DNA from 4 places in the Methylobacterium sp. CM6241 genome. Region 2 is predicted to be linked to each of the others. Evidence: riboswitches for the same ligand, from Rfam matches in the RefSeq annotation. Region 2 holds a riboswitch; each other region holds the start of a gene.
What was found. Region 2 has a riboswitch for cobalamin ahead of ACYQR9_RS20735 (TonB-dependent siderophore receptor). Riboswitches for the same ligand answer to the same signal wherever they lie in the genome.
Positions count from the first base shown of each region.

Region 1: linked by a shared signal. The riboswitch ahead of ACYQR9_RS08170 (CbtB domain-containing protein) and the one ahead of ACYQR9_RS20735 (TonB-dependent siderophore receptor) in region 2 are both predicted to bind cobalamin.
Region 3: linked by a shared signal. The riboswitch ahead of ACYQR9_RS05625 (TonB-dependent receptor) and the one ahead of ACYQR9_RS20735 (TonB-dependent siderophore receptor) in region 2 are both predicted to bind cobalamin.
Region 4: linked by a shared signal. The riboswitch ahead of ACYQR9_RS04400 (TonB-dependent receptor) and the one ahead of ACYQR9_RS20735 (TonB-dependent siderophore receptor) in region 2 are both predicted to bind cobalamin.

Region 1 is NZ_CM139246.1:1,765,346-1,767,536, forward strand. Features, by position in the region: gene ACYQR9_RS08160 (DUF1636 family protein) at 1-114, opposite strand, end outside; gene ACYQR9_RS08165 (CbtA family protein) at 107-901, opposite strand; gene ACYQR9_RS08170 (CbtB domain-containing protein) at 932-1,108, opposite strand; cobalamin riboswitch at 1,163-1,356, opposite strand; gene cobU (bifunctional adenosylcobinamide kinase/adenosylcobinamide-phosphate guanylyltransferase) at 1,463-1,975, shown strand; gene cobO (cob(I)yrinic acid a,c-diamide adenosyltransferase) at 1,972-2,191, shown strand, end outside.
Region 2 is NZ_CM139246.1:4,414,028-4,416,218, reverse strand. Features, by position in the region: gene ACYQR9_RS20735 (TonB-dependent siderophore receptor) at 1-943, opposite strand, end outside; cobalamin riboswitch at 1,127-1,336, opposite strand; partial or broken gene ACYQR9_RS20730 (DUF4113 domain-containing protein) at 1,699-1,980, opposite strand; gene ACYQR9_RS20725 (MucR family transcriptional regulator) at 2,144-2,191, shown strand, end outside.
Region 3 is NZ_CM139246.1:1,212,821-1,215,011, forward strand. Features, by position in the region: gene ACYQR9_RS05620 (TonB-dependent siderophore receptor) at 1-655, shown strand, start outside; cobalamin riboswitch at 753-954, shown strand; gene ACYQR9_RS05625 (TonB-dependent receptor) at 1,253-2,191, shown strand, end outside.
Region 4 is NZ_CM139246.1:955,511-957,701, reverse strand. Features, by position in the region: gene ACYQR9_RS04405 (catalase family protein) at 1-457, shown strand, start outside; cobalamin riboswitch at 541-740, shown strand; gene ACYQR9_RS04400 (TonB-dependent receptor) at 851-2,191, shown strand, end outside.

The DNA.
Region 1 (2,191 bases), 2.5 Mb from region 2:
CGCCGAGACGAGGCGGGCCCCGGCGCGGGGCTCGGACGTGTCGCCGGCCGTGCGACAGGTGGCGCAGACGTAGAGTACGACCGGGCTGCCGGCCTGGATGTCCTCGTCAGGCATGCGACGTCGCCGGGCTCTTGCGCCCGACGCTGTTCCAGGCCCAGCCGAAGGCGAGGCCGATCACCGCCCAGAACACGAAGGCGATGCCCAGCGACCGAGCGGCGAATTGGGCCGCGTAGCCCGGGGGAAGGGCGGAGGCGGTGTGGCTCGTCTCCGGCGCTCCGGCTAGATGCGGCGCGACGAGAAGCACGAGCCCTCCAGCAATGGCGATGGAGGAGCGGCGGATCGCGATGAGGTAGAGCCCCATGGCGGTGGCGGCCGCGGTCATGATCCACCAGAACTGGCGTTCGGCGAGCGGGGCCGCCTCCATGCCGGGCAGTTCCGGCGGCAGGCCGAGGGCCGGGGCGAGGGCCACGGCGAGGAACCCCGCGATGGCGAATCGCAGGCCGGTTTCAGGGCTCGGCTCGCGCCCACAGGCAATGAGAGCCGCGCCCAGTAACAGGGCGTAGCCGACGCCGCCGACCAGGGTCGCGAGGGCGGTGAAGACCATCCGGGGAAGGCCAGGGCCGGGCTGCCAGGCCGGAGCGACCTCGCCGCCTTCGACACCGTCCGTCTTGCCGCCATGGTCCTTGCCGCCATGGTCGTGGCCCGAATGGACGGGCACGATGAGGGAGGCCGGGGAGGCGCTGCGCGGCATCCATAGCGCGGCCGGCGCCGTGGCTTCGCCGCTCTCGTAACGCTCGGCCGCGATGATCAGCGGCGAGGTGAGGGCGAGCTGCAAGCCCGTGGCGACGACAGCCGCCAGAAAGCCGGCGACCAGGGCCGCCGACACGAGTCGGATCATCATGAAATCAGGTCCTGGCTGAGCGCGAGGCGGTCAGTGGCAGGGGAAATTCTGGGCGTGCCGGAAATCGTGGGCCGCGTTGTGCAGCGCCATCGCCGGGGCGAAGCCGGCCATGAAGACGAGCCCGAGGCCGAGGAAAGCGGCCATGAGCACCGCGCCGAGACGCTCGTTGCTGCGGGTGCCGGTGAGGACGAGGGTGTTCGTGGTCATCGTGTCAGGTCTCCGGCCGCCCCGCCGGCGGCGTTCGAGGATAGAGCGGGAGGACAATGTCCCCTTCGGAAGGCAGGTCTCCTGGCTCGCGGGTCATCCGGTCCTGCCGCCTTCCCGGATCGCTCCGGTGGCCGATGGCAGGCCCGTCTCCGCTCACAGTTGCGGGGGCAGCTGCGGTTTCAGGCGCGAGCCCTCACCGCATTCCCTTTTCACCCCGTCGCCGGGGCACCGTCCGAACCTCGCTTCTACGCGCTCGCGCGACCGCTGACAACGCGCCGCCAAAGCGTTTTACCGGCTTTGACGGGGCAGGGCGGTTTCGCGCTAAAGGGAGCCATGCGGCAGCCTTCTCCAAGAATGACACTGGTCCTCGGTGGCGCGCGCTCGGGCAAGAGCCTGCACGCGGAGCGCCTGATCGAAGCCTGCCCCGCGCCGTGGCTCTACCTCGCCACCGCGCAGGCCTGGGACGACGAGATGCGGGAGCGCGTCGCCCTTCACCGGTCGCGCCGCTCGGCGGATTGGATCACCCGGGACGTGCCGATCGACCTGGCCGAGGCCGTCGCTGCGGCGACAGGGCCGGTGCTCGTCGATTGCCTGACCCTGTGGCTGACCAACCTGATCCTGTCCGAGGCCGATATCGAGGCGGCGAGCGCTGCCCTGATCGAGGCCTGCGGCCGCGCGCCGGGGCCGGTGGTGCTCGTCGGCAACGAGGTCGGTCTCGGCATCGTGCCGGACAACGCGCTCGCGCGCCGCTTCCGTGACGTGGCCGGGCGCCTGCACCAGCGCCTCGCCGCGCGGGCCGACCATGTGGTGTTCATGGTGGCGGGACTGCCGATGATCGTGAAACCCCAACCCGGAGCGAGCGCATGAGCGTTTCAGACACGAGCGACCCGGAGGCCGAACGGCACCGTGAGAAGATGGAGAAGCGCAAGGCCGTCCAGGACGCCGAGGTCGCGGCCAAGACGATCGAGAAGGGCCTGCTCATCGTCAATACCGGCCCTGGCAAGGGCAAGACCACGGCCGGGCTCGGCCTCGTCCTGCGGGCGCTCGGCCATGGCTGGCGGGTCGGCGTGGTCCAGTTCATCA
Region 2 (2,191 bases):
AGCGATGCTCGACCCGCACCTGCATCGTGTCCGAGCTCTGATACGTGCTCTGCCCCGGCTCGCCGAGGAAGCGGGAAATCGGCAGGAAGCCGAGTTGGCGGTTGATCGCAATCACACCCCGGTCGACCACGACGCGATTGCGCAGGAACTCGGTCTCGACGGTGATTTTCGTGTCCGGCGTGACCTGCCAGCTCACGACGGGAGCGACGAGGAGCCGGTCGCTGTCGACAAAATCGCGAAAGCTGTTCTGGCGTCCGCCCGCAAAGTTAAATCGGTAGAGCAGCGTGCCGTCCTCGTTGAGCGCGCCACCGGCATCGACCGTGTCGCGGAACTGCTCGAAAGAACCCCAGAGACCGCCCATCTCGACGAAGCGCTCAGCGGTCGGCTGTTTGGTGACGAAGTTGACGAGGCCACCTGGGTCACTGCGCCCAAACAGGCCGCCACCGGGGCCCTTGAGCACCTCGATGCGCTCGACGTTCTGGGTGTCGGGCGGCGGCGGCGAGCCTCGGTTGATCGGGAAGCCGTTACGGTAGAGTTCCGAGGTAGTCGTGCCACGGATGGCGTAGCTGAACACCGTCAGGCCGCCAAAATTGTTCTGCTGGGCGACGCCGGGCGTATAGTTGAAGACCCGGTCGACGCGGGTGGCGGCGAGATCTGTGATGACCTCGCGCGGCGCAACGGTGACGATCTGGGGCACGTCGCGCTGGGGCGTGTCGGTCTTCGTGCTGCTCACCGCCCGGTCGGCCCGGTAGCCCGGGGTCGGACCGATCAGGCCTATCCCCGGGGAGGGGCCAGCACCAGCGACCACTGGAGCGCTCCCGCCAGTAGCCTCCACGGAGAGTTCCTCCAGCGTGACGGCCTCCTGCGCCCGGGCCTCCAGTGCAGGCGCGCCCGCCGAAAGGATTGCGGCAAGCGCGTAGTGCGATCCTCGACGCCTCGACATCCGACGACGCTTGGCCGGAACGGGCAGGGTCAGGATCGCAACCTTCGAGGTCGCCAGGTTGGGACGAAGGGGCACCGGTGCGCTCAAGGTTGTCGAGCGACGGCCGAGCGGGTGCCCTCGCGGGACCGGCTGCGTCAGTAGCCAAGCCCGCTCATGCGCTCCGCCGGGACACCCCGCCCGAGAGACGTATCGTTGTGCAAGGCAGGTCTCCTGGCTCGCGGGTCGTCGCCCTCGCCTCGGCCTTCCCAGTACGTCGCACCAGTGACCATGGACGGTGAGGGCTCACCGCTAACAGTTGCGGGGGCAGCTTCGGAAGCGCTCCTGCGAGCACCCCGAATTCCCTCTTAGCCCGCGAGCCGACGACCCGCAGGAACCTTGACGGTCAGACATTCGCCGGGCGCCGCCGCATAGTCAATCGAGGGGGCGTCATTTTCTCGCAACATTGTAACATTGCATCAGTCTGGTCCCGGACCGTTGTCCGTCGCCAGATGGATTGGGACAGTCCGCTCTTTTCAGGTGCGGAGGCTCTGATCCATCGGGGGTGAAAGGTTATGCAGCCTGCGCCTAGTGGCGCAATCGGCCGATGCTCGATGGCCTCCACGATAAGCGCTTATGGACGTCTTCTGGTCGAAAGCAGTCGGACCGCATTCCACCCAGCCCAGTCGTCGGTCCTCACCTTACCAGCCTCGAAGCAGACGTTCCGAGGATCAGCAAAGGGTTGGCAGCAGCCTCTTGGCAGATGAGCCGCCAAGCTCTCACATCACCGCATGGGCCTTAGGGAGTTCGCTGACCTGCGTTGTGTAGCGAGGGATGCGCATTTTGAACTTCGTCGACCACGTCCGCTTCGTCTTGAGGCCGGCCCGTGCCGGGACGACAGCACCACGACCGAAGCGTCGATTGCACTCGTCCATTGCAGCCATCAGCGGAGCACTGCGCTCGCAGTCGAGCTGTCCGATCAGAGCCTGTTGTCCGTCTTCCAGCGGCGCGAGGTCGGTCGCGATGATGCCAACCTTGCTAAAGCACCAGGGGCGGTCCCCCTGGCGCCCCGTGCTATGCAATACAATCCGGCAACATTAAGCGGAGCTAATCGCTTCAGAATGACGCTATCCAACAAGCTACGTGAGTTTTGCTTGCTGGCAGTTTTATGTTTCGTACAAAAATTACTCTATGGGGCTTTCACGGATCCTCAGAGAAAATGCTATGGCCAACAGCACCCAAAATTCTCAGGCAGACTATATCAAACTCGCA
Region 3 (2,191 bases), 2.0 Mb from region 2:
GGTGCCGCTCACCTACAACATAACCCCGGCCAAGCCCGAGATCGGCGAGACCATCGAGGCCGGCGTGAAGTTCCAGCCGCCGGGCCAAGCCACCTCGGTTCTTTTCTCCGTGTTCAACACGAAGAAGACCAACGCCCTGTTCTTTAACCCCAGCGACCCGTTGCAGCAGGCCTTCTATCAGAACGGCGAAGTCGAGGTGAAAGGCTTCGAGAGCGAGGCCACCGTGGACCTCCTCGACGGCCTGAAGCTCATCTCGTCATTCACGGTCCTGCAGGCCGAAGTGACGAAGGACAATGCGCCGGACGGCAATCCCAGCGCGGTTGGGAAGCGGCCGATCCAGGTGCCGAACTTCACCGCAGCGACCTGGCTGGATTACACGATCCAGACCGGCATGTTCCGCGGACTCGGGATCGGCGGCGGTGTCCGCTACATCGGGGAATCGTTCGGCGATCCCCAGAACAACATCCGCGTGCCGGACTACGTCCTCTTCGACGCATCGCTCCGTTACACATACGAGAACTGGCGCTTCCAGGTGGCGGCCAACAACATCACGGACCGCGTCTATGTCGGCACCTGCTCGCAACAGGTCAATTTCGTCGGCTGCAATTATGGCGAAGGCCGCCGCGTGACGGGCTCCGTCACCTACCGCTGGTAGGCGATACGCATCCGATGAGATCGGCCCCGGATCGAACGGTCCGGGGCTTTTCTTTTGGGCTGTTGCCGTGACGTCGTTGACGCGGTCTCTCGCCCTCGACTAGCCTGACGATGACGGTTCCCCTTCGGGGGATCAAAAGGGAACGCGGTGAGGGTCTTGAGCCCGATGCCGCGGCTGCCCCCGCAACTGTAAGCGGCGAGCCCATCATCAACACGTCACTGGAGGCTCCGGCTTCTGGGAAGACGATGAGAGGGCGTCGACCCGCGAGCCAGGAGACCTGCCGTCAGTCGTGGTCACACGCGAAACGCATCGGGCGGGGTGTCCTGGTGGGGTGTCGGGACCTGCGCTCGCGTGGGGATCGGCTTCGTTCGCGGTGACGTGCCACTGCGCTGAGCCGCGCCTGCCGTTCGCCCGCGATGCCCGATCGTCCCTGTTCCTTCCGTTACAGAATCGCTCCACAGCTTGCCCTCGGCGAGACCGTTTGGTCCTCCGCGCAGGCATTTTGCCCGGTTCGACGTATTGTAACGTTATAACATACGATATAGCAGAAGGGGCGCGGCATTCGGCCAGCGATCACTCCGGTTTGCCCAAACGAACATGCCCACACAGGTCATCCACCGCGCCCCCGGGCGGATATCCCCGGCCCGCGCCACCGCTTTCCTCGCGTCACTCCTCGGCTCGACCTTGCTCGCGGGCGAGGTCCGCGCCCAGGATTCCATCGGCCAGAATAGCGTCACCCTCGACCAGCTCACCGTGGAGGGGAGCGGGGTCGGCCTCACGCGGGCGAACCCTGTCGGGCTCAACCTCTCGACCCCCTCCCGCAGCGCCAGTCGCCTCGGCCTGACGCCGCTGGAGACGCCCGCCAGCATCGATGTCATCAGCGGCGAGACCGCGCGCATTCGGGGCCAGAACACGGTGGTCGAGGCGGTGACGCAGAACGCCACTGGCATCACCACCATCGCGTCGCCGGGCAACGGCAACGGTGCCTTCTCCAGCCGGGGCTTCGCCGGCCCGAACTCGATCCAGCAGCTCTATGACGGCACGCGGCTGTTCGTGGGCGCCGGCACGGTGACCTTCCCGTTCGACACCTGGAACGTGGAGCGGATCGAGGTGCTGCGCGGCCCGGCCTCCGTGCTCTATGGCGACGGCGCCATCGGCGGCGTGGTCAACGTGGTCTCGAAGAAGCCGAGCTTCACGCCGATCCATGCCGCCCGCGCCGCCACCGGGTCGGACGGGCTCGCGCGCCTCGCCGTCGATCTCGGCGGCCCCATCGGCGATGCGGTGGCCTACCGCCTCAATGTCAGCGGAAACCGCGACGGCGGCTGGACCAGCCCGAACGGGGATTTCCGCAACCTCGCGGTCTCGGGCGCGCTGCTGTTCCAGCTCAACCCCGATCTCGCCGTCACCCTCAGCCACGATCTCGGCTACCAGGAGCCCGCGCGCTACTGGGGCACGCCGCTGGTCAATGGCCGGATCGTCCAGTCCCTGCGCAACAACAACTACAATGTCGACGGCGCGAAGATCGTCTGGGCCGAT
Region 4 (2,191 bases), 1.7 Mb from region 2:
CATCGCCAAGATCTCCCTCGTCCCGGTCTCTCCCGAAATGAGGGCGCTGGCGAACAAGCCTCTGGACGACACGAGCGCCGCCGACGCGATCCGCGAGGCGGTGATGGAGCATTTTCGCATCCACGGCGGCACCTGGGAATTGCGGGCGCAGCTGTGCCTGAACCTCGACGACATGCCGGTGGAGGACGCCTCCGTAATCTGGCCCGAGACCGCGAGCCCCTACCGTACCATTGCCACCCTCACCGCCGCGCCGCAGGCGAGCTGGAGCGAGGCCCGCGCCGCCTATGTCGATGACGGATTGTCGTTCAGCCCCTGGCACGGGCTGGCCGCGCACCGGCCGCTCGGCGGGATCATGCGCATGCGCAAATCGGCCTACGAGATGGGCAAGCGCTTCCGGGCCGAGAAGAATGGCCGCCGCATCGAGGAGCCGAAGAACCTCGACGCTCTGCCGGATTGACGCCGGACGTTGCTGCAATGCGACAGGGCAGCGGCGATGATCGGTGCGGGATCATCCCGCAATTGACCCTCTCGTCGCGGCCGACCTAGCCTGAGACTGACGGTTCCTCTTCGGGGGATCAAAAGGGAACGCGGTGAGGATCTTGCGTCCGATGCCGCGGCTGCCCCCGCAACTGTAAGCGGCGAGCCCATCATCAACACGTCACTGGGTCTTCGGGCCTGGGAAGACGATGAGAGGGCGTCGACCCGCGAGCCAGGAGACCTGCCGTCAGTCGTGGTCACACGCGAAACGCATCGGGCGGGGTGTCCTGGTGGGGTGTCGGGGCCTGCGCTCGCGTAGGGATCGGCTTCGTTCGCGGTGACGTGCCACTGCCGTTGCCCGAGGTCTCCGCCTGTGTCCGCCCGTCTCGTCCCTCCGCTCCTCGCCCTCGGATTTCTGGCATCCGCCTCGCCGGTTCTTGCTCAGTCCGGGACGGCAACCACCGCCGAGGCGACCCTCAACGAACTCTCCGTGGCCGCCGACATACGCCCGCCCCCTGCAACGGCCGGTCCCGGTCTCGGTGGGGCCACTGGTGGAACCGGCGGGGCCGAGGCGTTCGGCGCCCTGTCCGCTCCCGCGCTGACGTCGAGTTCGGGCGTCATCACCGGCAGGGCCCTCAACGATCGCCCGGTGACCCGCCCCGGCGAGGTGCTGGAGGCCGTGCCCGGCCTCATCGTCACGCAGCATTCCGGCGAGGGAAAAGCCAACCAGTACTTCCTGCGCGGCTTCAACCTCGACCACGGCACGGACATCGCCATCACCATCGACGGCATGCCGGCCAACATGCGCACCCATGGCCACGGCCAGGGCTATGCCGACATCAACTTCCTCATTCCCGAACTCGTCGGCGCGGTGGAGTTCCACAAGGGCCCGTATTTCGCCCGTGACGGGGATTTCGCCTCCGCCGGATCGGTGCGGATCGACACGATCGACGCGGTGCCCCGCCCTCTTGCGCTCACCTCCATCGGGAGCTTCGGCTACAAGCGGGCGCTCACCATCGCCTCCGCACCCCTCGGGGAGGGGACGCTCCTCGCCGCTGGCGAGGCTCAGGTCTATGACGGCCCGTGGGTGGTGCCGGACGACATCCGCAAGCTCAACGGCGTTCTCCGCTACAGCCAGGGCACTGCCCTCGACGGGTTCTCCCTCACCGGCATGGCCTATTCCAACCGCTGGACGGCGACGAACCAGGTTCCGCAGCGGGCCATTTCCGAAGGCGTGATCGGCCGCTTCGGCACTCTCGACCCGAGCGATGGGGGTAATGCGAGCCGCTTCTCCCTGTCGGGCCGCTGGAGCCGGTCGGACGACGGCGGCGTCACCCGCGCCAGCGCCTACGTCATCCGCTCGAACCTCAACCTGTTCAACAACTTCACCTATTTCCTCAACGACCCGGTCAACGGCGACCAGTTCCGCCAGCTCGACAGCCGCACCGTCGCCGGCGGCGAGATCGCTCGGGTGTTCAAGGGTGAGCTGTTCGGCCTGCCCATGGAGAACGAGATCGGCGTGCAGGCGCGGTTCGACGACATCCATGTGGGACTGTTCAACACGCGGGCGCGCACCTCGCTTTCCACCGTGCGCGACGACCGCGTGCAGGAGGGCAGCGCCGCCCTCTACTTCGAGAACCGCCTGCGCTGGACCGACTGGCTGCGCACCAGCGTCGGCCTCCGCGCCGACGCCTACGACGCGAGCGTGAGATCG